Regions from separate parts of the Ornithinibacillus salinisoli genome, predicted to be linked through region 3. Evidence: riboswitches for the same ligand, from Rfam matches in the RefSeq annotation. Region 3 holds a riboswitch; each other region holds the start of a gene.

Region 1 (7,763 bases), on a different contig from region 3:
ACGTAACTCATATTCAATCACATATCGATTATCCAGAAAATAAAAAGGCATGTGAAACAGGGGTTATTGCCCGAATGGAATTAGAAGATGGAACACCGATATTAATTAATGGTATAAGTGGTATTGGTAAAAAAGAAGAATTGGCTTATGAGGTTTATGGTAGCAATGGAGTTCTATCTTTATTGAATTGGGGACAGCTTACTTACACCTCAATAAAAGAGGAAGCTGTTAATGTAGTGGAAAGAGACAATACACAGCCAGGGTTAATCGATGAATTGGTTAAGGCTATAGCAGGTGAGCCTTCACATCTCATTACTTTTGATAAAGGGTTTGACGTTCAACAAGTACTGGAAGGAATATTGGGGAAAAATGATTAACGTACTAAATATAGAAATCGATTATTCCAAGCGAATGATAGTAATTTCTGATATACATGCCAATGTAACGTTATTTAAAGAACTGCTAGACAAAGTGAATTATACCGAAGAAGATTACTTATTTGTTAATGGTGACCTTTGTGAGAAAGGCCCTAATAGCTTAGAGGTTGTAGCATATGTACGTGAATTATCAAATCAATCGGACAAAGTTTTTGTAACCAAAGGAAATTGTGACGTAGTATTCCGATATGTTTTTGACGGTGTAGAGGGGATTATCTCTTATATGAAGAAACAACGGCATTCCGTTTTGAATGAAATGATCCAGGAGCATGGAAAAACAATTGATGATTTCGCTAATGTACAAGAATTAGTAACATTATATCGGGAACATTTTCAAAATGAAATTGATTGGCTGGAATCACTACCACATGCTTATGAAACAGAGAATCATATTATTATTCATGCAGGTATTAGTAATATAGTAAACTGGCGGGATACCGAAGAGTCCTTTGCTCTGTCGGCACCAGCGTTTTACGAAAAGGAACACCAAGCAGATCAAACTGTAATTGTCGGACACTGGCCAGTAGTTAATTACAGAGCCCAGCAAATAAGCTCGAACAACCCGGTGATTAATCTTGATAAGCGAATAATCGCACTAGATGGCGGAAATCAAATAAAAAGAGATGGACAGCTTAATGCCCTAATAATTGAAAATGAAAATTATTCCTATACGTATGTTGACGAGCTAACGGATAAAGCAATTATTCAAAAGGATCATGTTGATACAACGGGAAGAGTGGGTACGGTAACTTATCCGAATTACGAATTAAAATTAGTCCTTGAAGAGGAATATTTTACGCTTTGTGAAAATCGTAATCTAGGAATTCAACAGTGGATAAAAAATGAATTTATATCCGTTGAAGATGATACCATTAGCTCAAAGGGAGACCTTAGTACAACATTTCTATCTGTAACCAAAGGAGAAGAAGTGTCGGTTGTTAATAATGCATGTGCTGGATATGCGTTAATAAAAAGAATGAATGGCGAAGTAGGCTGGATACCTAAAACAATCATGGGGTGAACTAATACTTTGAATCTATTAGATAGGATGTTTTCTAAAATATTATTACCTTTTTGGGTAATGAATCTTAATGAGTAATTTATATAAACTGCGCCATAACTTAATATGAAAAACGTGGTGAAATCCGAGATTAAATTTACTGCATCAAATCTCGCTCCAGAAATACACTTCGCTTTCCGCGGGCGGCTGGTGAGCCTCCTCGAACTCCGTTCTGTGGGGTCTCACCGATGCCTTTCCTCCCGCCGGAGTCTACGTGTATTTCTTCCGCTAGAATAGAGGTCAATTCAGAAGAAATCTAAAGGTCGCTGATATTATGATAAAACCAATCTTAAATCAGAAAATCACCACTAGCGAAGTGTTCTGCCAGAGCGGTTTTGTAGCACTCTCGATTCAATAAGATTAAGGGAGAAAAACGTTTCAAAGTTAATGCACATTTTCTATCAAATACTATAAGCGATGCGAAGAGAGATTTTAGAAAATACGAAAAAACTTGAAAAAAATCAAGGTACATATTACAATGTAAGGGAATATATTGGAAGCGGAGGTGGGAAGAGATGTTAAATCATACTGTTTTAGTGCACGGTTTCTGGCTGGAGATCCTATATTTTAACCGTGCAAAATTTGCTGTTTTAGTTGATGGCGGGATACGTATGCCCTTTTTTAACAACTTAATAGCAAATCTAAAACAGTGAAAATATCTCTAAACCCACGTTATATTATGAAAGAAGAGGGAGGGCATTTCATGCTCTCCTTTTTTTGGCAGATAAGAAAGTATAAGCTTTCTTATGTTGCATAAGTGCAACTAAGTCTATTGCCAAAAAGGCTTGGCAATAGCCGAGCTTTCTTATACCATTTTATGATAAAAGTACAAATAGCCATGGGAGAGGTGTATTCTCTTCATGGCTTTTTTGTGTTCCATTAAAAGGAGGACTTTACAGTGATAACTTGTAGTGTTAATCAAATAGCTAAAATGTATGGAGGAAATTCCATCTTTGAAGATATTTCTTTTGAAGTGAAAGAAGGAGAACGGATTGGTTTAGTTGGTCAAAATGGTGGAGGTAAAACGACTCTTCTCCGGTTATTGGCAGGGGAGGAAACACCGGATCATGGACAGATTCACTGGAAGAAAGGGTTAGGAATTGGATATCTTAAGCAAATACCAAACTATCATAAAGAAGTCACGACAAAAGAAGTTTTGTTTACCGCTTTTTCGGATTTATTAGATGCAAAAGATAAAATGAAGAAACTTGAAGCTGAAATGAGTTACGAAGGAGATCCAGAGGCTTTACAAAAGCTTGTAACGAGTTATGGCACTCACCAAGATTATTTTACAAGAGAAGGTGGATATGAAATAGATTCCAGTTTGGATAAAGTTGCTTTTGGGTTAAATATGACTCATCTGTTAGAGCAAAAAATTTCAACATTAAGTGGTGGAGAGCAGACAAAGGTGGGGCTGGCTTTAATTCTTCTTAAGAATCCGGACTTTTTAATTTTAGATGAGCCAACAAATCATTTAGATTTATTGGCTGTCGAATGGCTTGGAGGTTTTTTGAAAGAGTATCGAGGAACCGTTTTGGTAGTATCTCATGATCGCTACTTCTTAGACGAGGTAGTAACGAAAATATTAGATTTAGAAGATGGAAAACTTGAATGCTATCACACAAACTTTACCGGATTTATCAAAGAAAAAGAGGAGCGACTTCTTAGGGAATTTCAAGCCTATGAGGAGCAACAAAAGAAAATTAAAAAAATGAAAGAAGCAATAAAGAGGTTAAAAGATTGGGCGAATCGAGCGAATCCACCAAATGAAGGGCTGCATAAGCGAGCGAGAAATATGGAAAGAGCTATAGAAAGGATGAAAAAGCTGGATCGACCGGTGCTAAATCAAAAGAAAATGAACCTGAATATGGAAGCTACAGATCGAAGCGGAAATGATGTCGTTATGCTTAAAGAGGTTTCTAAGAGTTTCGGTCAGCAAGTACTCTTTACAGATGCAACAATGCAAATTTCCTACCAACAAAGAGTAGCTGTAATTGGGGAAAATGGAACCGGCAAATCGACGTTAATTAAACTGATTTTACAGGAATTAAAACCAGATGAAGGAGAAGTGAGGGTAGGTAGTAATGTGAAAATCGGCTATTTGTCACAGCATGTTTTTGTCGGAACAGAAGAAGAAACTATTATTGAGGCATTTCGAAAGTATGTCGCAGTTGCGGAAGGGGAAGCTAGGAATATACTAGCAAGATTCTTGTTTTATGGTCCGAATGTCTTTCAAAAAGTATCCCAGCTAAGTGGTGGCGAAAAGATGAGGTTACGATTGGCTCAGCTGATGTATCAAGACATTAACTTTCTAGTGTTAGATGAGCCAACAAACCATTTAGATATCGAGTCACGTGAAGTCTTGGAAGAAGTGCTAGCGGATTATAATGGTACGATTCTAGCCGTCTCTCATGACCGTTATTTTCTAAATAAGTTATTTGGAAAGATATATTGGATCGATTCCAAAAGAATCCATGGTTTTGATGGTGATTATTCCTGGGCAAGGGATAATATGGAGGAAATGAAAACAAGTCAAGAAAAAGTTTCGATAAAGAAAAGCCATCGTCTCCAAACGAGCAAGCGAAAAGAACCACGTAGGAAGGAACCCAACCCGGAAGTGGAAATGGAAACAGTAGAACAACAGATTATGGATCTAGAATGTAAACTAGAAGCCATTAAAAATGTAGAGCAGTTGCAGGCGTTGTACGAAGAAAAAGAACAACTTGAATTAAAATGGGAACATTTATATGAACAGCTACATGGGTAATTATGTATAGACAATGACTCCAGTACGGGTACTGGAGTCATAACAATTTTAAAATGAAGTTTATAGTTTATATATATCAGGGCGACGATCACTGAATATAGGAATCGTTTTTCGTACTTTTTCCACTTGATCTATATCAATTTCTCCGTAAAGGATTGTCTCTTCATTATCTGCTTCACAAATTATCTCACCCCATGGACCTACAATAATAGAGTGTCCACCAAATTCGTTATTAGGATCGGATCCAACGCGGTTACAAGCAACAACAAAGCATTGATTCTCAATCGCTCTACTAATCAATAATGCTCGCCAGTGGTCAATACGAGGTTTCGGCCATTCCGCAACAACATATAATATTTTAGTGTTTTCAAGCATATGAGTACGAATCCATTCGGGAAAGCGAATATCATAACAAATAACACCGGCACTAAAATGCTCTTCTAATTCAAAAAGTCCATTTTCATGTCCTTCAACCAAGTGCTTTTCCTCATCCATTAAGCGAAATAGATGTGCTTTACTATACTCTTTTACCAATTCCCCATTACGGTTCACAATGAATAGCGTATTTGTCACATTTGAGTCTGGTAGCTTTTTAGCAACCGAACCTGCCACAATATTTACATTATATTTTTTGGCGAGATTACTAATGAATGCAAACGAATCCTTCCCATTCTCGTCAGCAATTTCATCCAATCGTGTCAAATCATAGCCGGTGGTCCATAATTCTGGAAGAACAACAGTGTCGACTTGATTCAGGTTAGTGAACAACTTTTCAACGTGTCTATAATTTTCCGTGGGACTTCCAAAAGTAATATCAATTTGTAACAAGGCTATTTTCAATCCCATATTATCCCTCCTTGGCTAAGCGTTTTTTCGTTACATGCTCTTCCAATAATTGCATTGCTTGGGTTAATTCGCTAGCATTCGAGACTCCCATCAAATGTATGGATTCCCCGGATTTAGTGGAGGCATTTGCGATCAGTTGAATGGTTTTATCCGTATTTTCCGTAATACCTAATTCCGAAAGCGAAGTTGGTAATGCTAGTTCATGATAGTATGGCAATAGAAAATCGATTTCATTAAATCGATTTTCTAAAGCGATCTGAACTAATACACCATATGCTACTTTTTCCCCGTGCATGTATACATGTGTTTCTGGAATCGTTGTTATTCCATTATGAATAGAATGTGCTCCGGCTATTCTGCCATATTTATCACCATAACTACCAACCATCCCACCTGACATAATGATGGTTTCGATTACTCGAACAAATGAAGGAGTAACTTGCTTCGCCTTCATTGCAGTAATTGCCACGGTTCCCTCTTCTAATAGTACATCACGACATAGTTTAGCTGCGTGAATGGCAATCTCAACTGCGATAGGTTTTGGTGTCATATGACGCGTTAGGACATCTGCCTCATACCATTTGGCGATCGTATCTCCAATCCCAGCTCGCATAAATGCAACGGGTGAATCAATCAAGATGTCTGGTTCAACAAGAACCATAAATGTGCTATAGGAAAAAACATCATACGTTAAAAAGTTTCCTTTCTGATCATAGAAAACACTTAATGGCGTCCATGCGGCACAGTTAGAAGCTAATGTTGGTACTAGGATAACTGGTAAGTTAACAGTGTTTCCAACCGCTTTCGCAATATCCATTATTTTTCCACCACCAACTGCTAAAACAAAATCTGCACCATGATCAGTAGTAAATTCACTTACTCGTTGTACCTCCTCATAGGTGCACTCTCCGTCATAAAGTACATTCATTACGGGTATATCAAAATGAGGAAAATAGGACTTAGCAGCTTCCCATGATTTTCTACCATGTAGAAGAATGCCCTTCGTAAGCTGATTTTCTTTTAATCTAGTAGGTAATGTTTTCAGTACGCCTTGATGACATACATAATGATTGGGTGCACCTTTCACTTCTAGTGTTTGCATATACGACTCCTCCCATATCGTTAAATAAAAAAACCTCTTCCCAAAAGGAAGAGGTATCATACGCTCGGCTCTTCCTCTTATCTTTGCAGTAGCACTGCAGGATTTAGCACCGTGTAATGCATACATTACCGGTTGCCGGGCTTCATAGGGCCATTCCCTCCACCTTCTCTTGATAAGAGTTTGATATAGTTGTGACAATTATTGCACTCGATATATTTTCTGTCAAGGTAAAAAATAACTTTACAAAACGGAAGCATGTAGCTATTATAGATAACTAGAATTTCATCGTTCTTAAGGAGTGTGATAGCAATGCAAGAATTTGAGCAGTCCGATTTATTAAAGCGACTACCAGAACAGTTTTTTGCTAAGTTAGTTTCAAACGTACAAACATTAGCAAAAGAAGGTCATGATATTATCAATCTTGGTCAAGGAAATCCTGATTTACCAACACCTCCACATATTGTTGATCAATTAAAACAGGCTGCTTCCAACCCAGATTTCCATAAATATTCGCCATTCCAAGGGCATTTCTTCTTAAAAGAAGCTATTTCCGAGTTTTACAAACGAGAGTATGAAGTTGACATTGATCCGAAAACAGAAGTTGCTATTTTATTTGGTGCTAAAACAGGTTTGGTTGAGTTGAGTCAGTGCTTGCTTAATCGTGGGGATTTGGCACTTTTGCCAGATCCTGGATACCCGGATTATATGTCTGGTATTGCCTTAGCTAATGCAAAAACAGCTTTGATGCCTTTATTGAAGGAGAATGCCTTTTTGCCGGATTATGCAATGCTGGATGAACAAACTTTAGAGCAAGCAAAGGTAATGTTTTTGAATTACCCAAATAACCCAACATCAGCTACTGCTACAAAAGCGTTCTTTGATGAGACGGTTGAACTAGCAAATCGTTACAATATTTGTGTAGCACATGATCTTGCATATGGTGCGATTGGTTTTGATGGAGAAAAACCACAGAGTTTTCTACAGTCAGAAGGAGCCAAAGAAATTGGGGTAGAATTTTATACATTATCAAAAACCTATAACATGGCAGGCTGGAGAGTTGCCTTTGCAGTTGGCAATCGTTCGGTAATAGAAAGTATTAATTTGATTCAAGACCATTTATACGTTAGTTTATTTGGTGGAATTCAGAAAGCTGCTGCTGAGGCACTTTTAGGAGACCAAAAATCCGTGGAAGAGTTAGTACAAATCTATCAAGGGAGAAGAGACCGATTTATTGACCGATTAAATGAGATTGGATGGAAGGTGGAGGCACCTAAAGGAACATTTTTTGCATGGTTACCAGTTCCAAAGGGGTATTCATCAGAAGAGTTTGCAAATCTCTTACTGGAAAAAGCGCATGTCGTAACGGCACCTGGTAATGGATTCGGTCCCCATGGTGAAGGGTATTTACGTGTTGGTCTACTAGAAAGTGAAGAAAGATTAGTGGAAGCTGCTGACCGAATTGCAAAATTAAACCTTTTTTAGAGTAAACATAAGAAAACGCTACCAAATAAATATTTTAATTAATGTATAAAAATGCATTGACAAATTGGT
Region 2 (7,763 bases), on a different contig from region 3:
GACTGGATGCTAATAGTGTAATGGTAATTAAAGACATTCTTGAACAACTTGTCGCCCAGGGGAAAACCATATTTTATTCCTCCCACATCATGGATGTTGTTGAAAAAATAAGCAATCGAATCGTCTTACTAATTGATGGAGAGATTGCTGCAGATGGAACGTTTGAAGAATTACAGCAGCAAAGTAAACAAGGTTCCTTAGAGGGAATTTTTAATCAACTGACTGGCTTTGATGAGCACAAGCATACAGCTAAGCAATTTGTCAGCATTGTCACTGAAGGTGATAGCCGTGAATAATTTCGTTTCCCTAAAGTTACTTGATCTATTTCGACCACTGTTTCGCTTACTACATATTGACTATGAGATGATGCGAAACATTCTTCAGGTTAAACTTACAATGGATCAGCGACGTGTACCGACTATTTTTGCTTCTAATATGTCCAACAAAAAGGACAATGGAAATCATTTTTTAAAATCGTTGCTTATTTATGCATTATACGGATTAGTATTGATTCCATTTATATTACTTGGAGAAAATTATATTTTTCAGATTAGTATTATGTTTGGGATTTCCATGTTCATTTTAATGACATCCATGATTTCCGATTTTTCGTCAGTGCTATTAGACGTAAAGGATAAAACGATCCTACATACAAAACCAGTGAATATAAGGACGGTAAATGCTGCTAAAATCGTCCATGTTACCATTTATATGAGCATGTTAACTGGTGCATTTATTGGAATTCCATCTTTAGTTATTCTTGGTGTACAAGGTATCGGCTATTTTCTTCTATTTTTTGTAGAGGTTATTCTATTAATCTTATTTATCATGACAATAACAGCGTTGGTATATATCTTTATCTTGCAGTTTTTTAGCGGTGAGAAACTGAAGGACATGATTAATTATGTACAAATTCTTTTATCGGTTGGAATCATTATCGGTTATCAAATTGTGATTCGTTCTTTTGAGTTTGTCGAATTGGATTTCGTTTACGAGTTTAGCTGGTGGCATCTTTTCATTCCACCAATATGGTTTGGAGCGCCATTTGAATTACTTCTAAATGGAAATCATTCTACGATTATCATTGTTCTTTCCATCTTGGCACTTATCGGTCCACTCCTTTCTATTTTCTTGTATTACCGCCTCATGCCATCGTTTGAACGAAATTTGCAAAAACTAATGGAGGATACAGGAAAAAACAAAAAGCAGAAGTGGAATATTGGAGCTTTGTGGGAACGGTTAATTTGTAATAACAAGGAAGAAAAACAATTTTTCCGATTCGCTTCTATCATGTTAAGTCGGGAAAGAGATTTTAAATTAAGAGTTTACCCTTCATTAGGTATTGCTGTTGTATTCCCATTTATTTTTCTGTTCAATTATGTAAGTAACAATTCGTTTGCTGAGTTATCCAACAGTAATATGCATTTTAATATATACTTTTGCAATATTATGATTGGTGTCGTCATTTTTATGCTGAATTTTTCTGGGAAATATAAAGGTGCTTGGGTATTCCAAACAACACCGATTACCAACCCATCCCTTGTTTTTAGTGCAACATTGAAGGCATTTTTATTGAAATTGTATTTGCCAATTTTTCTTTTCTTATCTGTAATTTATGTAACGATTTTTTCCGTACGGATAATCCCTGATCTGGCTGTGGTTTTTGTAACAGCTATATTGCATACCTTAATATGCTTTAGAGCAATCAAGAATGAAGGTTTTCCATTTACGAAGCCATTTGAATCTGCACAACAAGGTGGAGAATCGATGAAAACCTTCTTGTTGATGTTTATTGTTGGTATGTTTTTTGTAGTTCATTATTTTGTAAGCAAAATGGAATATGGTGTAATTATTTACCTTGTTATATTAATAATTGTCACCATATTGTCTTGGAGAATGATATTTAAGAAAAGATCGATTCAGGATTGAATTTCTCCTAATAAAATTATAAAAACAGTTCCTTAGCAATTTATAAGGACTGTTTTTACATGTATAATCAACCCTCTTTCACATTATATTCTAACGATTTCCCCAATCAATTCCTTTATAACTAGTTGCCCTCCTAATGTTTTGCACAATATCATAAGGAATCGTCCGTTGCTTTACGATTAGAGACCTTAATATATAATCCTAATATTAAAATAAAGAAAATAATATAATAGTCATATTTTTACTAAAATTATAAATAAATATTTTACATTCTATTAATTAAACTGTATATTATTGGTAATCAATTTATTACGTGTTCAAGGATTTAGTATATTAAATAGTTTTTTACTTACGTGCGTTGGCAGAACAAGTCAGCGCGTTTCCTACATAGGAGGGGAAATAAATGTTTCGTATACAATGGCGACACTTACTTGCTCGTCCACTTCAGCTTAGTTTAAGCATACTATTACTCACCATCATTTTAGCACTAATTCCAATTGCAGCGAACTCACTATCAGAGGCAAACGAACAAGTACAAGCTGATATTACTGATTTTGCTCGGGGTGAATATGATTTACTTGTTCGACCTGATGGTGCACCTTCTCTCGTGGAAGAATCACTTGGTGTAGTTGAAGAAAACTACTTAGGCGTTGGTAATGGAGGTATTACGATAGATAGATGGCAGGAAATCGCTGCAGATGAGCGGGTAGAATTTGCTGCACCTGTAGCAGCACTTGGGTCATTTACGAAAACAAGTCAATCATTTCAAGTTCCACGACCAGAAAAACCAGTACGCTATACGGTTGTACATAAAACGAGTGACGGAAAAGAAACATACAAAGTTGCAGAACAAACAGCATATTACTTGTTTCCTTACGATGGTAATTTCTATGACGTCTATTATCCAGAGGAATTAAGAAACTTTTTTACGAGTAATAATCCTGGTTTTGTTATTCCTTCTTCCTATCATCCGGTTGTAGCTATAGATCCCATATCCGAATCAGCCTTAACTGGTGTTGACTTTTCTTCTCTTAACACGGAAATTAGTAGTAGCATGGGACCAGGTGGCGGTGAGGGAATTCCATTAGTTGGTATATCAGAGTCAAGAACACCGATTGAAACAACGATAAAAATGGAAACACTTGATGTTTCAGAAGATGAAATTGATTTACTTAAAAAGGAAGTAAACGTCCCCGATGGCCAAGGACTCGAATATGTTATCTACAATGATAATGAAGCGTTACAACAAACTGTTGAGTCGAAACTCTCTACTATAAAATCATTACATGATGAAACAATAGAAGTTGATTTTGCTGAATACCTTACCTCTTTTGAACAAGATTGGTACATGCTTGATGATAATTACAATGTAGTTATGGGGAAAGATTATGATATTAACATTCACGGTGAATCGATGATAGCTTCAGATTTTAACGTACAAAATATCTTTTACAGTGTTGCTCCACCAGAATATGAGCTACATGGTAATAATCTGTCAGTCAAACTTGTAGATTGGAATGGAGATATTCCAATACATAGAAACGTTAATCCTATAGAGCATCAATCATTTAAGGCTGGAGAGGAAAATGAAGATTTCGTTTTTCTATTTCAAACAGATACGGTATCGGTTGGGTCGGCTGAGAACGGTCTAGCTGCCAGCCCACTAGGAATCTATCAATACCATTACGGAACACTTGAAGAAACTGGAGAAGAACTCCATCCCACACATCTGGCAGGGAATTATTTACCCACGCCAGCTCATGGTCTTGTATCCATTGAATGGGCGGAGCGTTTTAAAGGTGATGCACCAATTGATGCCATTCGGGTGAAGGTTGCCGGAATTGATGGTTACACGGAAGCAGCAGCGAAAAAAATTCGTGAAGTTGCTGCAGATATGGAAGCAAAAGGTTTGCATGTTGATATTGTGGCAGGTGCCTCCCACCAGACATTGGCAGTTGATGTTGAGGAAATCGGTACGGTATTACAGCCTTGGACAACCTTAGGTGCCGCCGATACCATACTTAATAGTTGGAATGTATTCGGTGCCGCGACAGGTTCGGCATTTTTACTCATTGCCTTATTAGCATTGATTGCTCGTTTTCGAGTAATGAAAGCAGAACAATCTACGGAACGGGAACGCCTTGCAAAGATAGGGTGGTCCACTGGTATGATTCGCAAGTTTTACCGAGGTCAGTGGCTGTGGCAGCTTTTCGTAAGTGTCATCTTAAGTATCACCCCCCTCCTATTCATCTACGATTTGCACTACATGTTATTAATTGGATATGGTGGTGCACTCTTACTGATCTTGGGATTGAAATGGATTATCGATCATTTTTATGATGAATCACAAAACGAGAAACGGATATTTAAACCTAATCATTCCTTAATACTAACCAATATTCGTTACTACAAATCACATATAATTGCAGCCGCTATACAGCTGTTACTGGCTACAGGACTTTTGGCATTTATCATAACCTTGTCTGAAGCCACTGTTCGTCGGATGACAGAAACGAATCTCGGGTCCTATGTTCATTGGCAGCTAAATGACCAGCAATGGCTATTACTTACAGGGATGATAGCTTTAACAATTTTCACACTGACTGAATCCCTCTTCCGGCTTTGGCAAGCAAGACAAAGGGATATTCAAATGTTGTATAAGGTCGGTTGGCATAATAAAAGCATTCGAAGACTATTACGTAAAGAGACTTTTTCCTGGGTTGGGTTGATCGTTTTGATTGGCTTGGCTTGTGGTACTTTCTTCGTATTTACTACGACCGGATTCACCTGGGGGATGATAGTAACGAGTTGTATCGTTGCTTTGGTTGTATTTACTTTCGCAGCACTATTAAATGAAACAGTAATTGGTCGTATGCTTATTAACATTCAGAAAGGATGAGTGAAATGGAAATGATAATGGAATCATTATCAAAAACGTACAAATCGTCAATTGAAAAAAAGCTAGTTTTAAATAACATCTCTTGTCACGTCAATAAAGGAGAATGGATAAATATTATTGGCCCATCAGGTTCAGGGAAAACAACCTTATTGAAGTGTGTTGCTGGCATTATGAATGCCGATGCTGGATCAAAGGTATCTATTGGTGGTTTAGATATGGGAAATGCTTCCGAAGAAGAAAAACGTGATTTTCGACGACGCAATATCGGATACATCTTCCAAGAGTATGAATTGTTTTCTGCATATACTGCTAAGCAAAATGTTATGCTTCCCGAATGGCCGTATAAAAAAGAAGCAGAATTGCGTGAGCGATCGGAAACTTTATTGCGAACATTGGGATTAGAGGATCGGATAGATGCAGTTCCAACAAACTTGTCAGGGGGAGAGAAACAACGCGTGGCAATTGCTAGGGCACTATTAAATGACCCAAGTCTTCTTATTTGTGATGAACCTACCGGAAATCTCGATCGAGCTTCTCGTGATAATGTTCTTCACATATTAAAAGAATGCCAAGCAGAAGGAAGAACGATCTTTTTTGTCACTCATGATTACGACGTTTTACCATATGGTGACCGAGTCTTTCAATTGAAAGACGGAACAATGGAAGAAATAAATAAAAAATCATTCATTCTTCAACCTTAATAATTACTGCTTGACATAGTTTCTACACACGTGTATCTTAATAGTTATAAATTTAATAATTTTTAATTTCTTATCTAGAGAGGTGGAGGGACTGGCCCTTTGAAACCTCAGCAACAGACTATTATAAGTACTGTGCTAATTCCAGAAGCGAAATGCTTGAAGATGAGAAGAGTGAACGGTGTTTATCAACCTCTTCTTATTCTGAGAAGAGGTTTTTTGTTTTAAAACCCCTTCTCAGGCAAAAATCTCAATAAAAGAAAAGGGGAAATGAATAATGACGACAACATTAACAAAAGCACCTTATCGTGCTGACCATGTAGGAAGTTTACTGCGACCAGAGAATCTACATAAAGCAAGAGCAGATTTTAAAAAAGGAAACATTTCAGCAATAGAATTACGCGAAGTTGAAAACAAAGAAATCAAACGAGTTGTAGATAAACAAATTGAAATTGGTTTAGAAGTAGTTACTGATGGGGAATTCAGACGAACATGGTTCCATTTAGACTTCCTAGAACATTTAAACGGTATTGAGGGCTATGTACCGGAACATGGATATAAATTCAAAGGAGTGGAAACAGAAAAATATGACGTTCGTAATACTGGAAAAGTCTCTTTTAATGAAGACCACCCTTTTATCAAAGACTTCCTTGATTTGAACGAAATTGTAGATGGTCGTGCAGTAGCTAAGCTAACAATCCCAAGTCCAAATCAGTTGTTTAATAAAGGAATTCATAATCCGGATATCTACCCTGACATCGAAGAATATGCCAGAGATATTATTCAGACGTACCAAGAAGCTATTCAGGCATTTTATGATGCAGGAGTTCGTTACCTCCAGCTGGATGATGTATATATTGCCGGTCTTTCTTCAACGAACATCCCATTTAATGATGGAAAATACACGAGAGAATATTTAATCGATCTTGCTTTACGTGTTGCTAATGGAGCTTTGGAAAACAAACCAGAAGATTTAATCGTAACAACACATCTTTGTCGTGGAAACTATCAATCTACTTGGGCATTTGAAGGAAGCTATGCTCTCATTGCGCCTACTTTGTTAGCAAAAGAAAAAGTTGATGGGTTTTTCCTAGAATACGATGATGAGCGATCCGGTACATTTAAACCATTGAAGCATATTCCAACAGGTGGGGCGCGTGTTGTACTAGGTCTAATTACATCGAAACACGGTAAATTGGAGGATAAGAATACCATTAAAGCACGGATTAAAGAAGCTTCTCAATATGTACCTTTGGAACAGCTTTGTTTGAGTCCACAATGCGGTTTTGCATCAACCCATCACGGAAATAAACTAACAGAAGATGAACAATGGGCAAAACTAAAATATGTTGTTGATCTCGCAAATGAAGTTTGGAATAAACAGTAATTGATAATTAATGAATTATCTTTGAAGTGAATGTTATTAGGCAAAATATGTACTACAAAATAGCAGGGGAAATTTCTATCCGTTCTCCTGCTATTTTTCTATGTTTATCCTTTATGTTTGTGCAAAATATCGGTTATGAAGGACTCTCCTATGCCAAAATTTAAGTAAATCTCCTTCATCGGTTATTGGTAATATATAAAACAAATGTACCTTCTTTAAATGAACCCGTTTGGATTAGAAAATAGCCTTTTTTTGCATTTTTCTCGTAATTATTGGTATTTTTTAGTATATAATATATAATGTAGCAATTTTCAAAAAGAGGAGAATTACAATGTGGTGGTACTGGATTGTCGGAATTATTATTCTACTAATCGTAATCGAGGAATTCATTTACTATCTAGAAAATCGAATCGCTTTCGGAAAAAGGCAAGGAAGAATTAGTGGTTGGATACATAAATTAAAAAAGAAAGAGGATATACCTATTGATGATGGACCACAAAGAAGAAGGAGACGCTAATATGTAAGGATGCGTCTCCTTCTTCTTTACCCCTACCTTAAACTTTCAAAATATTATGTGGATAATTTCCCTGTTATTCTGTAGAATTAATTTTAATATACTATGAAAGGAGAACCTGAAATGTTATCCGACCAACAAATGCTACGAATTCCTGGGCCAACACCTATTCCTCCTAGTGTTCAACGTGCCATGAGCCAACCTATGATTGGACATCGAGATCGAGATACAAAAGAACTACTTCGAAAAATCAAACCGAAGCTAAAACCGATTTTCGGTACAGTACAGAATGTCGAAATTCTTGCTGGAAGTGGAACTGCTGGACTAGAGGCAGCT
Region 3 (7,763 bases):
AATTTGCAAAAAAATCCAGTGAATTCATAAAAATTCACTGGATTTTTTTCCGTTGTTTAATTATTTCCACCGACAGGAACAACTGCTCCCTCATATTTTTCTAGAATGAAATCTTGAATTTCTTCAGAATGTAATACATCAACTAATGTATTTATTGCCTCGTTCTCTTTATCTTCAGAACGAACGGCAATGACATTTACATATGGAGAACTTTCATCCTCGATGAATAGTCCATCTTCTAATGGATTTAAGTCAGCACCTAGTGCATAGTTTGTATTGATTACGACAAGTGTATTTTCTTCCGTTTCATATAATTCTGGTAAGAATGCTGGATCATAGTCTGGCTGAAAATCTAATCCTTTCGGGTTTTCTACGATATCTTCAATTGTAGCTTCCTCTTTATTTATTTCATCATCTAATGTAATTAATCCTGCTGATTCAAACAATCCTAAAATTCGACCATGATCAGGAACGGAATTACTTAATAATACCTCTGTACCTTCTGGAATTTCGTCTAGACTAGAAATACCTTTAGAATAAACACCAATTGGTTCAACATGTATTCCATCAATATAGTCTAAATCATAACCTGTATCTGCTACGGTTTGCTCTAGATATGGAATATGTTGAAAATAGTTTGCATCTAAGTCCCCACTTGCTAAATCATCATTCGGTAACACATAGTCTTCATATGGTTCAATTTCTAATGTATATCCTTGTTCTTTAAGAAGGTCTTTAGCTTCTTCTAAAATCTCGGCGTGCGGAACACTAGATGCACCAACTTTAATTGTATTTTCATCTGAATTGCTTCCTCCACATGCTGCTAATGTAACAACTACGAATAATGCTAAAATTGCAATAAACTTTTTCATTTTGTACGTCCCCTTTATTATTTTTTTTGGAAAACTGGCTTTTAACCCTTTAACCACATGTATTAACGCTTATCTAGTTTATTGGAACTATAATCTCCAATAAATTGAAAAATAAATACAATCAAAACGATTATCACAGAGCAAATAAATACTATATCGTAATCACGTCGCTGGAATCCAGAGTAATAAGCATAACTACCTAAACCTCCTGCTCCAATAGCACCTGCCATCGCAGTATATCCAATTAAGGCTATTGCTGTAACTGTTATTCCAGATACTAAGGCCGGTATAGATTCCGGTATAAGAACACGGAAAATAATCGTTCTAGTTTTGGCTCCCATAGCCTGTGCCGCTTCAACCACACCTTTATCTACTTCGCGTAGCGCGATTTCTACTAGACGTCCATAAAATGGGGCTGCTCCGATAATTAATGCGGGTAAAGCCGCATTTGGACCACGAATAGTTCCAATTAGAAAGTTCGTAAATGGGAACAACAATAAAATTAAAATAATGAATGGGATAGCTCGAAACACATTAACAAATGCAGCTACTATAAAGTTAAGATATTTGTTTTGCCATATCCCACCCTTCATTGTCAGGTATAGAAGTAATCCTAGAATAATACCAAAAATAAAAGTTCCAAGCAGTGCAATTATTGTCATATAAAACGTTTCATATGTTGCTTCCAGCAAGTCATCTATCTTTATATTGGAATCATGTAACATTTCGAATAACCTCCACTTCTACCGAGGTTTCATCAGCTATGAATTGTCTTGCTTTATCAATTTCATCTGTTTCACCTGTTATTTGGACTATTAACGTCCCATAAGCACCTCTTTGCGTTTGCGTGATTTTGCCTTGTAAAATATTAAGCTCTACATGATATCGCTTTGCAAGCTGACTAATTAATGCTTGATTTGCTGATTCTCCAACAAAATGAAGACGGACAACATTCCCTTGATTATAGGTTTCTAGTAATTGTTCCAGATCATCTTCCGTGCCATTCCCCATTACTTGCTCAACAAATTTTTTCGTTACTGTTTGTTTTGGGTTTAAAAACACATCAAGTACATCACCTTGTTCAACAATTTTTCCATTTTCCATAACAGCAACTTGCTTACAAATCTTTCGGATGACATGCATTTCATGGGTAATCATGATAATTGTTAATCCGAGCTTTTCATTAATGTCTACTAATAAATCTAAAATCGAATCTGTTGTTTCTGGATCAAGAGCTGATGTTGCTTCATCACACAGCAATACTCTAGGGTTGTTAGCTAGTGCCCTTGCAATACCTACTCGTTGTTTTTGCCCCCCACTCAATTGCGATGGATAAGCATTTTCTCGACCAGATAATCCTACCAAATTGATTAGTTCTTGAACCCTATTTTCACGTTCCACTTTCGGTATTCCTGCAATTTCAAGCGGAAAAGCAATATTATCTTTTACTGTGCGAGACCAAAGTAAATTAAAATGCTGAAAAATCATTCCGATTTCCTGTCTGGCCAATCGAAGTTCATTCGTGTTAAGCGCAGTTATTTCCTTCTCACCAATCGTAATATTTCCTTCAGATGGTTCTTCCAATCTATTTAACAATCGGACGAATGTACTTTTTCCAGCCCCACTATAACCGATGACGCCAAATATATCTCCATCTTGAATATCAAGGTCAAGACGATCTACAGCAGTTATCGTATCTGAATTTGTCTTAAAAACCTTGCTTAAACCTTTTATGGAAATCACAACTTATCCTCCTAAATGAAAAAAATTATATTCATATTATTATGTCCTTTTAACCATAAAAAAACGCCTTTCTGCACAAGAGAACAGAAAGACGTAAATAGTTATATCTCACGTTCTCTCATCTTCCAAAGCATATGCTTTGTAGGAATTGGCACCGTTTCAAACAAAATGTTTGAAGGTTGCCGCGGGTTCACAGGGCCTTTCCCTCCACCGCTCTAGATAAGAGTTACTTATATTCGATTTAAATTATAAATAGAATAATAGCATCCAATAATTTCACTGTCAATAACTAATTTTAAAAAATTATTTTTCAAACAACTCTGGCCGATACTTCATCACATATTGATAAACATTAGGAATGGACTGAAATGCATATATTTTTTCTACTACTTCCTCCTTGTGTTTAATCAATAAACAAGGAACACTTTCTACTTGATTCTCCAACATAAACTGTGGATATAACGAAGCATTCATTTCATGAAATATATCTGTTTGATGAATTTTCTCTATTTGATGAATCATCGAACGCGTTAAATGACAAGTACCACAAAAAGGGGTATGTATAAATAGTAAATAACTATCATGTAATAAGATTTCATTATTAATTTCTTGCAAAAAATCACCCTACCTACTGACTACATCAAAAATAGTGGATTAACCGCAATATGCTTACTTACTAGAACTGTAGCTAAAAAGCTTTCTGGAGTTGTTGCTACCTCGCGATATTCACTACTTACATGAATATGTTCTGCATGGGGGAGTTCATTGGATAATTGCTTACGTAACTTTTGTCCAGATTGATCCTCGTCAACCAAAATAAATACATCTCTATGGTCTAGATCATAGGTCTCTAGAAGTTCATCAAATCTTTCAACACCGAACGTTCCATTGGTACAGATAATCGTTACTTCTTCGTCAATAACCTTTTCAATCTGTTTTTTATCAGTTAAACCTTCCACAATAATAACCTTATCTGAGCACTCTTCCATCATTACCATACACCCCTAAAAGTTGGTCTATGTGAAATAAGGCTGACTCTTTACCTTTTAATAGGTAGAGCCAGCCTTTGTATGTACGATTTATTAGTCTTCCTCAATAACTTCTTGATACTGCTCAGCTGATAATAAATCGTCATATTCAGATTCATCGGATGGTTCTATTACAATCATCCAAGCTTTTTCATAAGGAGATTCATTCACTAATTCTGGGCTATCTTCTAGCTCTTCATTAATTTCTACTATTTTCCCACTTAGTGGAGCGTAAAGTTCAGAAACAGTTTTTACAGACTCAACACTACCAAATGGCTCATCAGCCTCTATTTCTTCTCCTACTTCTGGAAGCTCAACAAATACAATATCACCTAGTTCGTCTTGAGCAAAATCAGTAATACCAATACGTACTTTGTCTCCTTCTTTTTTTACCCATTCATGTTCTTCTGAATATAACAGATCTTTTGGTAAGCTCACCTTAAATCCCTCCAATAATTCATTCAAATTTACTATACATTGTACAAGCTATTATTTCTAGTATTTCATCTTACTTATGACCAATTTTGTTCAAACTGATCTACTTTAAAACCAACTGTTACTTTCTCACCGTCAGTCACGATTGGTCGCTTTATTAACATCCCATCAGAAGCCAATATTTCTGCCATTTGTTCCGTAGAAGCATCTTTAATTTTTTCTTTTATATTTAATTCACGATATTTCTTTCCACTCGTATTAAAAAACTTTTTTGCTGGTAAACCACTTTTTTCAATTAAGTTTAGAATTTCATCTTTAGTTGGTGTTTCTTCCACAATATGTATGCTATTATACCCAACGTTATGCTCATCAAACCATTTCTTCGCATTTTTACACGTTCCACAATTTGGGTACCAATAAAATGTTAATGCCATAATATCTACCTCCTATAACTTGTATTTTACCATGTTTGAAGCCAATTTTGACAATAAAAAATGTTGCCTTGCTCGTGTAAATAGTCAAAATAATATATACTATGAAGTAGAATTCTTTATCTCTAAAGGAGTATATAATGCAATACATAAATGGTTTTCCAGTACTTATTATCATCCTATCCCTTACTTTTTATCTGCCCATACGCTATATCATTGTAAAAAGAAAGGAACATAGGGTTAACTATTATAAAGAAATAGTCTATATTCTATTAATCGCCTATGGAGAAAGCGTAGTGTACTTAACGGTGTTTCCATCACCTGGTGCTAATCCAAGTGGTGAGGTATCGGTGAATCTTATACCTTTTCAGACAATTAATAGATATTTTGCTTTCCAAGGAAATGCAGCTATACCAATCATAAATTTACTTGGAAATGTAGTCGTCTTCATTCCTATCGGGTTATTTGCCGTATTCTTAAACAAAAAACTTTCCTTTATGGGAGCATTTCTGATCGGCTTCTCCTGTTCGTTATCAATTGAAATAACCCAGCTAATTCTATCATTTCTTAAAATACTATCCAGAAGTTTTGATATTGATGATATAATCTTGAATACACTTGGCGTATTATTAGGGTTTATCATCATAAAATTAATATTATCCCTAAACAATTTGATAAGAAATGTTCCACTAATTAAAAAGTAAAAATCCCCTCTGATTATTACAGAGAGGATTTTTTAGGAATTATTATACTACATATTTTTCTTCATCAATAATCTTCGCAGCGATTTCACGCTTCTTGGCAATAACGTTTGTAGGTGTATGACGTGTTAGTTTACGTAATGACGAAAGCATCATACGAAGCGTATCTCCTTCTTCCACCGCGATTAATGTTTCTTTTGCGTCTGCTTCAAGGCGATTAAATGCTTCTTGCACGTAAACTTGAGTATAAAGTAACTTTTGATTATTCTTATCTAAACCAGATTTATTAATTGCCTTCTCTGTACGTAAAATTACGGACTCCATATTATATACTTCAGCAACCATATCAGCTAAGTTTACTAAGATTTCCTGTTCTTTTTCAAGCTTCTGCATGAATTTTTGCGCTGCTAGACCTGCGCCAAGCAATACCATTTTCTTTGCATTTCTTAACAAGTATTTTTCTTGCTCTAAAGGTTCTGTACCAACTTCTTCCGGCATCATCATCATTAACTCTTCTTGCAACCCTTGTGCTTTTTGAAGTAATGGAAGCTCACCTTTCATAGCTTTCTTTAGAAGTGTACCTGGTACTAACAGGCGGTTTATTTCGTTTGTTCCTTCAAAAATACGGTTGATACGTGAGTCACGATACATGCGTTCTACTTCATATTCCTGCATGAATCCATACCCACCATGTAACTGTACGGCTTCATCTGCAACATAGTCTAAGCATTCTGTTGCAGTATATTTGTTTATGGAACATTCAATTGCATATTCTGCAATTGCTTTGGCAACTTCTTGACCATCAGCAAGCTGCTCATCTGTCATTGATCCCATACGTTGTTCAAACAGACCAACTGTACGGTAAACCGCACTTTCATTGGCATATGTTCTTGCTGCCATCGTTGCTAATTTTTCCTTAGTAAGGCTAAAACTTGAAATAGCAGTACCGAACTGTTTACGCTCATTGACGTATTTGGTTGCCAATTCTATTCCACGCTTCGAACCACCAACACCACCGATTGCTAACTTATAACGACCAACATTTAGGATGTTAAATGCAATTCGGTGTCCTTTTCCTTTTTCACCTAATAAATTTTCCACAGGTACTTCTGCATCTTCTAAGATTAATGTACGAGTAGAAGAGCTTTTGATACCCATTTTCTTTTCTTCTGGTCCAGTAGAAACACCTGGAAATTCACGCTCTACTATGAATGCCGAAAAATGCTCTCCATCAATTTTGGCATATACAACGAAAACATCAGCAAATGCAGAGTTTGTAATCCACTGCTTTTCTCCATTTAAAATAAAATGCGTTCCAGCTTCATTTAATTTGGCAGTAGTTTTCGCACCTAGAGCATCAGATCCAGAGCCAGGCTCTGTTAAAGCATAAGCTGCTAATAACTCACCAGAAGCTAGTTTAGGCAAGTACTTCGCTTTTTGTTCTTCATTTCCGAAGAATACTATTGGTAAAGACCCAATTCCTACGTGTGCACCGTGTGTGACGGAGAATCCACCAGCACGGGAAAACTTTTCTGTTATTAATGATGAACTGATTTTATCTAAGCCAAGTCCACCATATTCTTCAGGTACATCGGCACCTAATAATCCTAACTCCCCTGCTTTTTTCAATAATTCTACGGAATGTTCAAATTCATGATTTTCTAATTTATCAACTAAAGGTAATACTTCACCGGCAACGAATTCCTCTGTTGTTTTTGCAATCATTTGATGTTCATCAGAAAAGTCTTCTGGTGTAATCACATCTTCACCATGTAATTCTTCAACTAGAAATGCGCCACCTTTAAAAATCTTTTCTTTCGTTTCGCTCATACTTTCTTCCTCCCTTTATGAAAAATGATTATCTAGAAACATTACGTATTACAATACTTATAGTTTCAAAGCTTACAAGAGTTCAAATACTCCTGCTGCACCCATTCCCCCACCAATACACATCGTAACAACTCCAAATTGGACATTCTGACGTTTCATTTCATGTGCAAGACTTAATGTAAGCTTGGTACCTGTCATACCAAGCGGATGCCCTAGAGCAATTGCTCCACCATTAACATTCACGATAGATGGATCTAAATCTAGTGCTTGAATTACTCTTACAGACTGAGATGCAAATGCTTCATTGAGCTCAAATAAACCAATATCGGAAACTTCTAAACCTGCTATTTTTAATGCTTTTGGTATTGCTTCAACTGGACCAACACCCATTATTTCTGGTTCCACACCTGCGACAGCAAATGAACGGAACTTTACTAATGGAATTAATCCTTCCGCTTCTGCTTTCTCACGTTCCATGACTAATACAGATGCAGCACCATCACTCATTTGTGATGAATTTCCTGCAGTAACAGATCCCTTTACATGAAATGCAGGGCGAAGCTTCGCAAGTGCTTCCATCGATGTTCCAGGACGCACTCCTTCATCCGTATCAAATATCACTGTTTTTTCTTCTACCTTATTGTTTTTACCTATTACTCGCTCTGTTACTTCTACTGGTACTATTTCATCTTTAAATTTACCTTCCTGAATTGCTTTAGCTGC
Region 4 (7,763 bases), on a different contig from region 3:
ATTACGATACGATTTCATCAACCAAAAGAATAACCCCCCTTTTCTAATCGCTATTCAAAAAAACAAACGTTAAAACTTGGCTATCATGTTGGCCAAGTTTTTTATGCAATAAATCATTTTAATGAAATTTTTGAATAAGGATTAGTAAGTACGCTTTTTGAAGTGACTCATGAAGGAGAGGTTTTCAAATGAAAAAAAATTTAGTTTTGTGTTCACTGGCAGTGTTCATTCTTGTTCTATCTGCATGTAGTAGTAATTCTTCAAGTGATGGAGATAGTTACAAGGTTGGCATTGATGTTACATATCCACCATTTGAATATCAAGAAGATGGTGAATATAAAGGAATTGATATTGACTTAATACATGCCATCGCAGAAGATCAAGGATTCGATATTGAATTAGAAGCAATGGATTTTAGTGGAATCATTCCTGCTATGGAAGCTGGGCAATTAGATATTGCTATTGCCGGAATGAGTATTACCGACGAACGGAAGGAAACAGTTGACTTTTCCGAACCATATTTTGAAGCAGGGTTATCACTAGTAGTGGCAAAAGGAAATACGGAAGTCACGTCCTTAGAAGATTTAACTGAAAAAACCGTAGTTGTAAAAAGTGGGACAACTGGAGCAGATTTCGCTGAAGACAACAAGGATGAATATGGATTTGATATTGTCCAAGTAAAAGATAGTCCATCTATGTTCCAAGAGGTTTCAAATGGTAGTGCCGATGCTCTGATAGAAGATTACCCCGTAATTACCTATGCGATCGCCCAAAGCGACCTAGAATTAGAGGTAGTAGGAGAACGATTAAATGGGGACCATTACGGGATTGCAGTATTAAAAGGAGAATACGATGAATTATTAGCAAAAATAAATGATGGATTGGCAAATCTAAAGGAAAGTGGTCAATATGACGAGATTATTAATAAGTATTTAGAGTAATTAAGAGCGCGCATCAGAGCGCGCTTCTTTTTATAGAAGGAGTGACCAAATGGACGTTATCATAAATTCTCTACCATTCTTATGGGAAGGTTTAAAAGTAACAATATATATTTTTCTGGTAGCCATTATCCTTGGATTTATTATTGGCCTAATCATGGCTTTATTCCACCTTTCACCATGGAAAATCTTAAATTGGTTGGCAAAAATATTTATAGATGCTATTCGTGGAACACCGATACTCGTACAGTTATTTTTCTTCTATTTTGGACTCAACTCTCTTGAATTCATTTCTTTAGATCGGGAAACTGCTGGAATAATAACAGTTGCAATTAATGCAGGTGCCTATTTTGCTGAGATTATTCGTGCTGGGATACAGTCCATGGATAAAGGCCAAACAGAAGCTGCTCGTTCACTCGGGCTAACTAGTTCTCAAACGATGCGTTACGTTATCCTACCACAAGCACTTCGCAGGATGCTGCCTACCTTTACAAATCAGGCAATCATAAGTTTGAAAGATACATCCTTACTATCTGTAATTGGAATTGCCGATCTCACGCAAAAAGGGCAGGTTGTTATCGCAGCTACATTTAAAGCATTTCACATTTGGTTAGCGGTAGGTATGATGTACTTTATACTGATTTATCTTTTATCTTTACTTTCAAGCTATTTAGAAAGGAGATTTGAACTACGATGACAGTTATAAAAGTGAAAAACTTAAAGAAAAACTTTGGAGATCAAGAAGTTCTTAAAGATATTAGTGTAAACGTCAAGGAAAGCGAAGTCGTCTGTATCATAGGTGCATCTGGTTCTGGAAAAAGTACATTTTTACGATGTTTAAATAGATTAGAGGATATTACTGCAGGAGAAGTCATCATAGATGGAAAAAATATTACAGATAAAGATGCTAATATAAACAAAATAAGACAAGAAGTTGGAATGGTATTTCAACAATTTAACCTTTTCCCACATAAAACAGTCTTAGAAAATATTATTTTAGCACCGATGAAAGCAAAAGGGGAAACAGTGGAATCCGCAACCGATAAAGCTCAAGAATTACTAAAAAAAGTCGGCCTTAGCGAAAAGGCATATGCATATCCTGGCTCATTATCCGGTGGACAAAAACAACGAGTTGCCATTGCTCGGGCATTAGCAATGAACCCAAAAATTATGTTGTTTGATGAACCAACTTCTGCCCTTGACCCAGAAATGGTTGGCGATGTGCTTGAAGTGATGAAACAACTAGCCCATGAAGGAATGACTATGGTTGTTGTGACTCACGAAATGGGGTTTGCTAAAGAAGTAAGTGATCGAGTGCTTTTCATTGATGAAGGTTTTATCGTTGAAGAAAATATTCCTTCAGAATTATTTAACAAACCGCAAAACAATCGAACCAAATCATTTCTCAGTAAAGTATTATAGTTTCTAACCCGGAAAACTGCTATCCAGGTTTATTATTCTTCAGTCTATAATATATTTTCGTATTCCAATAAAAGAATTTGGCTTTCATACCACTATCTTTTAGTAATTCTTTTGAAACATCTAATCCACTTTCTAGTTGACTAACTTTTGGATCACCCAAATATAACCCTACTAATCCATGATGAATCATGCTATGAAAATCATGATGTGGCAGGTCTCTAATATGCTTTTCTGTTTGTTTAATAAAAAAATGGAATCTTTCTTTCATTTTTTCCTTTGAAGGGTAATAAAAGCAAAAGTTTAAATCCCCTTCTTCCCGATCCTCTTTCTGATCGATGTAATAATCTAACAATATATGTAACCCATGCATATATGGAAAATACCCACGAAAGACACGTTCTACTATTTCAAGGGTTATTTTTTCACCTAATGCATAACTAGTTATACAATATATACCTAGCGTAGAGCCTGCTGCTGCTGAAAATTCATACCAGTTTAATGTTGGTGTCTGATATTTATTTTCTTCAAACCATTTGGTTAATCTAGGTATACGTTCCTCCACCTGAACATGTTTATGTACTTGGAGATCACCGTACATCCCCTCTAGTTTTAACAAATACTCGCTTATGATTGGGTAACATTTCGTTTGTTGTAATATCGTTTGACATGTTTTAACTAAATCTACTAAATAGCCACCGTCATCTTGTTCCTCCCGATAGGCATAATAATTTGTTGTGATATTAGTAGGGCTAAGCGCATCAATCATAGATCGGTGTAATAACCTGAAATCCGCCGGATCTAACGATGTGCTACGATCACATAAATTGTCCAGATAATCACTAATTGTTTGGTATGCCACGATAAACGTAACAGCTTCTTTCTGTTTACTTCCCGCTAACAGTGAAAAGACTGCCCCACCCTGACAGTGAAATCGTTTGGAAGCAATACTTGATAAAGCCTGATTTCTTAATTCTTCATTTGGTATATTTTCAGCCCGTTTCGTCCAATAATCTAACTCACGATCTACTACTGGAAATATATTACGATATACTTGTACCATTAATGAAAATGAAGTTTTTGGAACTTGCTTACTCAATCTGCTTCCTCCGTTCCTCATTAGAACCCTAAATTTGCTATACTAATTATATCATCATATTTTATAGGAGGATGCAAATTAAAATGCTACATCATTATAAGAATATTAACCCATCTATTCATAAATCCGCTTTCATCGCAAAAAATGCCGTTGTTGTTGGAGATGTCAGTATTGGGGAAGAATCTAGCATTTGGTTCCAAACCGTTATCAGAGGTGATGTTGCCCCTACCAAAATTGGTAAGCGAGTGAGTGTACAAGATTTATCCATGCTACACCAAAGTCCAAACAACCCTTTAATTGTAGAGGATGATGTAACCATCGGCCATCAAGTGACACTGCATTCGGCAATCATCCGCAAGAAGGCATTAATTGGGATGGGGTCTATTATATTAGACGGTGCAGAAATTGGGGAAAGTGCCTTTATTGGTGCAGGGAGTTTAGTTCCCCCTGGTAAAAAAATCCCTCCGCATACATTAGCAATTGGGCGGCCAGCAAAAGTTGTTCGAGAATTAACGGAGGAAGATTATCAAGAAATGGAGCGCGTACGCCAATCTTATGTGGAAAAGGGTCAGTATTATAAACTCCATACAGATCTCGGTATCAAATAAACAAAACGTCACGACTATTCATAGACTAGTCGTGACATTTTATTATTGGATTAATTCAAGTAATGCTTCAACCTTATCTGTCTTCTCCCACGGAAATTCAATATCCGTTCTTCCAAAATGCCCGTATGCAGCAGTTTCTTTATAAATCGGTTTTTGTAAATCAAGCATTTTTATAATTCCTGCTGGTCGTAAATCAAATAACTCGCGAACAGCATTCACTAGTTCCTCTTCGCTAACCTTTCCTGAACCAAAAGTATTGATAGAAATCGATACCGGCTCCGCTACACCGATGGCATAGGCTAACTGTACCTCACACGTTTTGGCTAGTTTTGCTGCAACTATATTTTTAGCTACGTAACGTGCAGCATATGCAGCAGAACGATCCACTTTTGTAGCATCCTTTCCACTAAATGCACCACCACCATGACGGGCATATCCACCATACGTATCTACAATAATCTTTCTTCCAGTTAAACCGGCATCACCTTGTGGACCACCGATTACAAAACGTCCAGTTGGGTTTATGAAATATTTAGTACTTTCATCTAAGAGATTTTTAGGCACTACTGGTTGAATCACATATTCTATGATATCTTTTTCGATTTGTTCCAGTGTAATTTCCTGGTGATGTTGGGTAGAGATGACGATTGTGTCAATTCGAATCGGCTGATCATTTTCATCATATTCTACTGTCACCTGTGTTTTCCCATCAGGACGAAGATAAGCTAACGTTTCATCTTTTCTGACATCTGACAAGCGTTTCGATAGCTTATGAGCCAGCGAGATTGGGAGTGGCATTAGCTCTTTTGTTTCATCACAAGCAAAACCAAACATTAATCCTTGGTCTCCTGCTCCTATTGCGGCTATTTCTTCCTCTTCCATCTTTCCTTGGCGTACTTCGAGTGCTGTGTTTACTCCACCAGCAATATCTGGTGATTGTTCGTCTATCGCTGTTAGCACGGCACATGTTTCTGCATCAAACCCGTATTTGGCACGTGTATAACCAATGTCTTTGATTGTTTTTCTCACAATTGCAGGAATATCCACATATGTACTTGTAGATATTTCCCCTGCTACTAGTACAAGACCTGTTGTCACAGTGGTTTCACAGGCAACTCTTGCATCGGGATCTTGCTTTAAAATTTCATCTAAAATAGCATCAGATATTTGATCACAAATTTTATCTGGATGCCCTTCTGTTACTGATTCTGATGTAAATAAACGACGATTATTAGCCATTTGGCTAAATCCTCCCTTTAAAAATTGGTACGGAACTCTTATTTAACAGTATTATATCTTAGGAACTAAAGCGTCCTGTCCGCCGTAGCTAGACGTAACCATTATGTTTTCATAATATTCCAATGATCAATATTTGTTATTAATTTCCTATCTAAACAAAAAAGCCCTTCCTGCTTACATGAGGAAAGGAGTTGTGGCCTTTCGCTCTTATTGTTCAAGGAAATGTCCTTGCATCAGGTTAGCACCTTTTCACTCCTGTGATGGTTGCTGGGCTTCATAGGGTCTGTCCCTCCGCCAACTCTGAATAAGAGAGTATCCGCTCAAGAAAAGGGTAACGAAAGATACAGGGTATGTCAACTCATTTTATCGTTGTCACCAATTAGTCAAAAAATTAATATGATAAATCTAATAATTAGTATGGACTATTATATTTAATGTGTTATACTAATAACCATGATTAGATAATATGTTTTAAGAAAGGGTACTACTTCAGCGTAATCTTGGCTTTTGCCAAGTCTTTACAATATTAAGTGTAGTTCCTCTAATACAAATAGGAAAGTTTAAACTCTCCTATCTCCCAAAATAATTTGCTCAAAAAGGCAGGTAAGGTGTGTATGAAAACTATCGAACAGTCGTCATTTGTAGAACAGATTTTGGCACGAAAAAATGTGCAACATAACTTATCCGTTCCGCAATTAGTAGAAAAGATCTTATCTAGAAAAGAAGGCGTTCTTACAGCAACTGGAGCTGTTCAAGCAACAACTGGAAAGTATACGGGACGTTCTCCCAAAGATAAGTTTATTGTACAAGACGAATCTTGCGAACAACTTATTGATTGGGGTTCTGTTAACCAACCAATTCAAGAAGAGGTCTTTGATCATTTATATCATAAGGTAGTGGAACATTTAAAAGCAAAAGATGAAATTTATGCTTTTAATGGTTTTGCAGGGGCAGATCAAAAGTATCGTTTACCAATCCAAGTAATAAATGAATATGCGTGGCACAACTTATTTGCACGCCAATTATTTATCCGTCCGACCGAAGGAGAGGCATTAGATCAGCAAGCTGGTTTTACTGTTATATCTGCGCCAAGCTTTAAAGCAAATCCTAAAACGGATGGTACAAATTCAGAAGCATTTGTGATTATCTCCTTTAAGCACCAAGTCATTCTAATCGGCGGCACAGAATATGCTGGAGAGATTAAAAAGTCAATATTTTCTATTATGAACTATCTATTGCCAAACAATAATATTTTATCTATGCACTGCTCTGCCAATGTTGGTCAAGAAGGTGATGTTGCACTATTTTTCGGGCTTTCCGGTACAGGAAAAACCACATTATCAGCAGATCCATATCGCCGTTTAATCGGAGATGATGAACATGGTTGGAGTCCGAATGGCGTTTTTAATATTGAAGGTGGCTGTTATGCAAAATGCATCAATTTATCCGAGGAAAAAGAGCCACAAATTTTTCATGCGATTCGGTTTGGTTCGGTGCTAGAAAATGTAATGCTGGATGAAAAATCACGGATTCCTAATTATGATGATACATCCTTAACAGAAAATACTCGAGCAGCTTACCCACTTGAAAATATTGATAATATTGTTTCCCCAAGTGTGGCTGGTCATCCTAATACGATTATTTTCTTAACAGCTGATGCATCAGGAACATTGCCACCAATAAGCAAATTATCAAAAGAACAAGCGATGTATCATTTCCTAAGTGGTTATACAAGTAAACTAGCAGGGACAGAACGTGGAGTTACAGAACCAGAAGCGACTTTTTCAACATGCTTTGGTGCTCCATTTTTACCTTTAGCCCCATCAACTTACGCTAAGATGCTTGGTGAAAAAATAGATCAATATAATTCAAATGTGTTTTTAATCAATACTGGCTGGACCGGTGGTTCTTACGGTGTTGGGGAACGTATTAAACTTTCCTATACGCGAGCAATGGTACACGCTGCTTTAGAAGGAGAACTAAATACGGTTGATAAGATTCAAGATGATATTTTTGGTTTGGAAGTACCTCTTCATGTACCTGGTGTACCAGACGATGTATTAATTCCTAAAAATACATGGTCTGATAAAGAGGCATTTGAATTAGAAGCGAAAAAACTAGCTACGAAATTCCATGAAAACTTTACAAAGTTTTCCCAGGCTAGTAAGGAAATAATGGAAGCTGGTCCAATCTATCAACCAAAGTAATTACATTTTTATCGAGTTACCTCATCCCAAGAGGATTTAACATATAGGGTTAGAAGCGAGGAAATTGCTGATAAGCACCTAAATTTATGGTTAGCAAATGCTAACGAGATCTCCCATGTGGAGATCTTTTTTTATGGCTTTTTTTGGTGTAAACAACTTAGTAACAGTACAGCTACGTGATTTCTGCTCTGGGAATACTCTTCACTAGAATGCGCTTCACAACCTACTCTTCGTTTAATTGTTGCTTGTGAGC

What was found. A riboswitch is a leader RNA that binds a small molecule or an ion and turns the genes downstream of it on or off. The one in region 3 is predicted to bind S-adenosylmethionine.
Region 1: linked by a shared signal. The riboswitch ahead of ACFSTA_RS04270 (iron-containing alcohol dehydrogenase family protein) and the one ahead of ACFSTA_RS15730 (methionine ABC transporter ATP-binding protein) in region 3 are both predicted to bind S-adenosylmethionine.
Region 2: linked by a shared signal. The riboswitch ahead of ACFSTA_RS01065 (5-methyltetrahydropteroyltriglutamate--homocysteine S-methyltransferase) and the one ahead of ACFSTA_RS15730 (methionine ABC transporter ATP-binding protein) in region 3 are both predicted to bind S-adenosylmethionine.
Region 4: linked by a shared signal. The riboswitch ahead of metK (methionine adenosyltransferase) and the one ahead of ACFSTA_RS15730 (methionine ABC transporter ATP-binding protein) in region 3 are both predicted to bind S-adenosylmethionine.

What each region holds. Positions count from the first base shown of each region.
Region 1 is NZ_JBHUMI010000008.1:119,924-127,686, forward strand. Features, by position in the region: gene ACFSTA_RS04245 (Gfo/Idh/MocA family protein) at 1-377, shown strand, start outside; gene ACFSTA_RS04250 (metallophosphoesterase) at 370-1,458, shown strand; gene ACFSTA_RS04255 (RAxF-45 family protein) at 2,013-2,150, shown strand; gene abc-f (ribosomal protection-like ABC-F family protein) at 2,396-4,264, shown strand; gene ACFSTA_RS04265 (carbon-nitrogen family hydrolase) at 4,325-5,110, opposite strand; gene ACFSTA_RS04270 (iron-containing alcohol dehydrogenase family protein) at 5,112-6,212, opposite strand; SAM riboswitch class I at 6,287-6,391, opposite strand; gene ACFSTA_RS04275 (pyridoxal phosphate-dependent aminotransferase) at 6,522-7,694, shown strand.
Region 2 is NZ_JBHUMI010000003.1:190,743-198,505, forward strand. Features, by position in the region: gene ACFSTA_RS01045 (ABC transporter ATP-binding protein) at 1-296, shown strand, start outside; gene ACFSTA_RS01050 (hypothetical protein) at 289-1,929, shown strand; gene ACFSTA_RS01055 (hypothetical protein) at 2,333-4,828, shown strand; gene ACFSTA_RS01060 (ABC transporter ATP-binding protein) at 4,834-5,529, shown strand; SAM riboswitch class I at 5,597-5,698, shown strand; gene ACFSTA_RS01065 (5-methyltetrahydropteroyltriglutamate--homocysteine S-methyltransferase) at 5,804-6,913, shown strand; gene ACFSTA_RS01070 (hypothetical protein) at 7,245-7,430, shown strand; gene ACFSTA_RS01075 (pyridoxal-phosphate-dependent aminotransferase family protein) at 7,551-7,763, shown strand, end outside.
Region 3 is NZ_JBHUMI010000017.1:344,618-352,380, reverse strand. Features, by position in the region: gene ACFSTA_RS15740 (MetQ/NlpA family ABC transporter substrate-binding protein) at 57-872, opposite strand; gene ACFSTA_RS15735 (methionine ABC transporter permease) at 935-1,597, opposite strand; gene ACFSTA_RS15730 (methionine ABC transporter ATP-binding protein) at 1,587-2,615, opposite strand; SAM riboswitch class I at 2,731-2,841, opposite strand; gene ACFSTA_RS15725 (thioredoxin family protein) at 2,919-3,230, opposite strand; gene ACFSTA_RS15720 (toprim domain-containing protein) at 3,251-3,604, opposite strand; gene gcvH (glycine cleavage system protein GcvH) at 3,698-4,081, opposite strand; gene ACFSTA_RS15710 (arsenate reductase family protein) at 4,156-4,512, opposite strand; gene ACFSTA_RS15705 (VanZ family protein) at 4,650-5,213, shown strand; gene ACFSTA_RS15700 (acyl-CoA dehydrogenase family protein) at 5,256-7,040, opposite strand; gene ACFSTA_RS15695 (acetyl-CoA C-acetyltransferase) at 7,113-7,763, opposite strand, start outside.
Region 4 is NZ_JBHUMI010000004.1:5,176-12,938, forward strand. Features, by position in the region: gene ACFSTA_RS02390 (class I SAM-dependent methyltransferase) at 1-73, shown strand, start outside; gene ACFSTA_RS02395 (transporter substrate-binding domain-containing protein) at 189-941, shown strand; gene ACFSTA_RS02400 (amino acid ABC transporter permease) at 991-1,635, shown strand; gene ACFSTA_RS02405 (amino acid ABC transporter ATP-binding protein) at 1,632-2,360, shown strand; gene ACFSTA_RS02410 (tetraprenyl-beta-curcumene synthase family protein) at 2,380-3,456, opposite strand; gene ACFSTA_RS02415 (gamma carbonic anhydrase) at 3,540-4,064, shown strand; gene metK (methionine adenosyltransferase) at 4,107-5,303, opposite strand; SAM riboswitch class I at 5,508-5,614, opposite strand; gene pckA (phosphoenolpyruvate carboxykinase (ATP)) at 5,918-7,510, shown strand.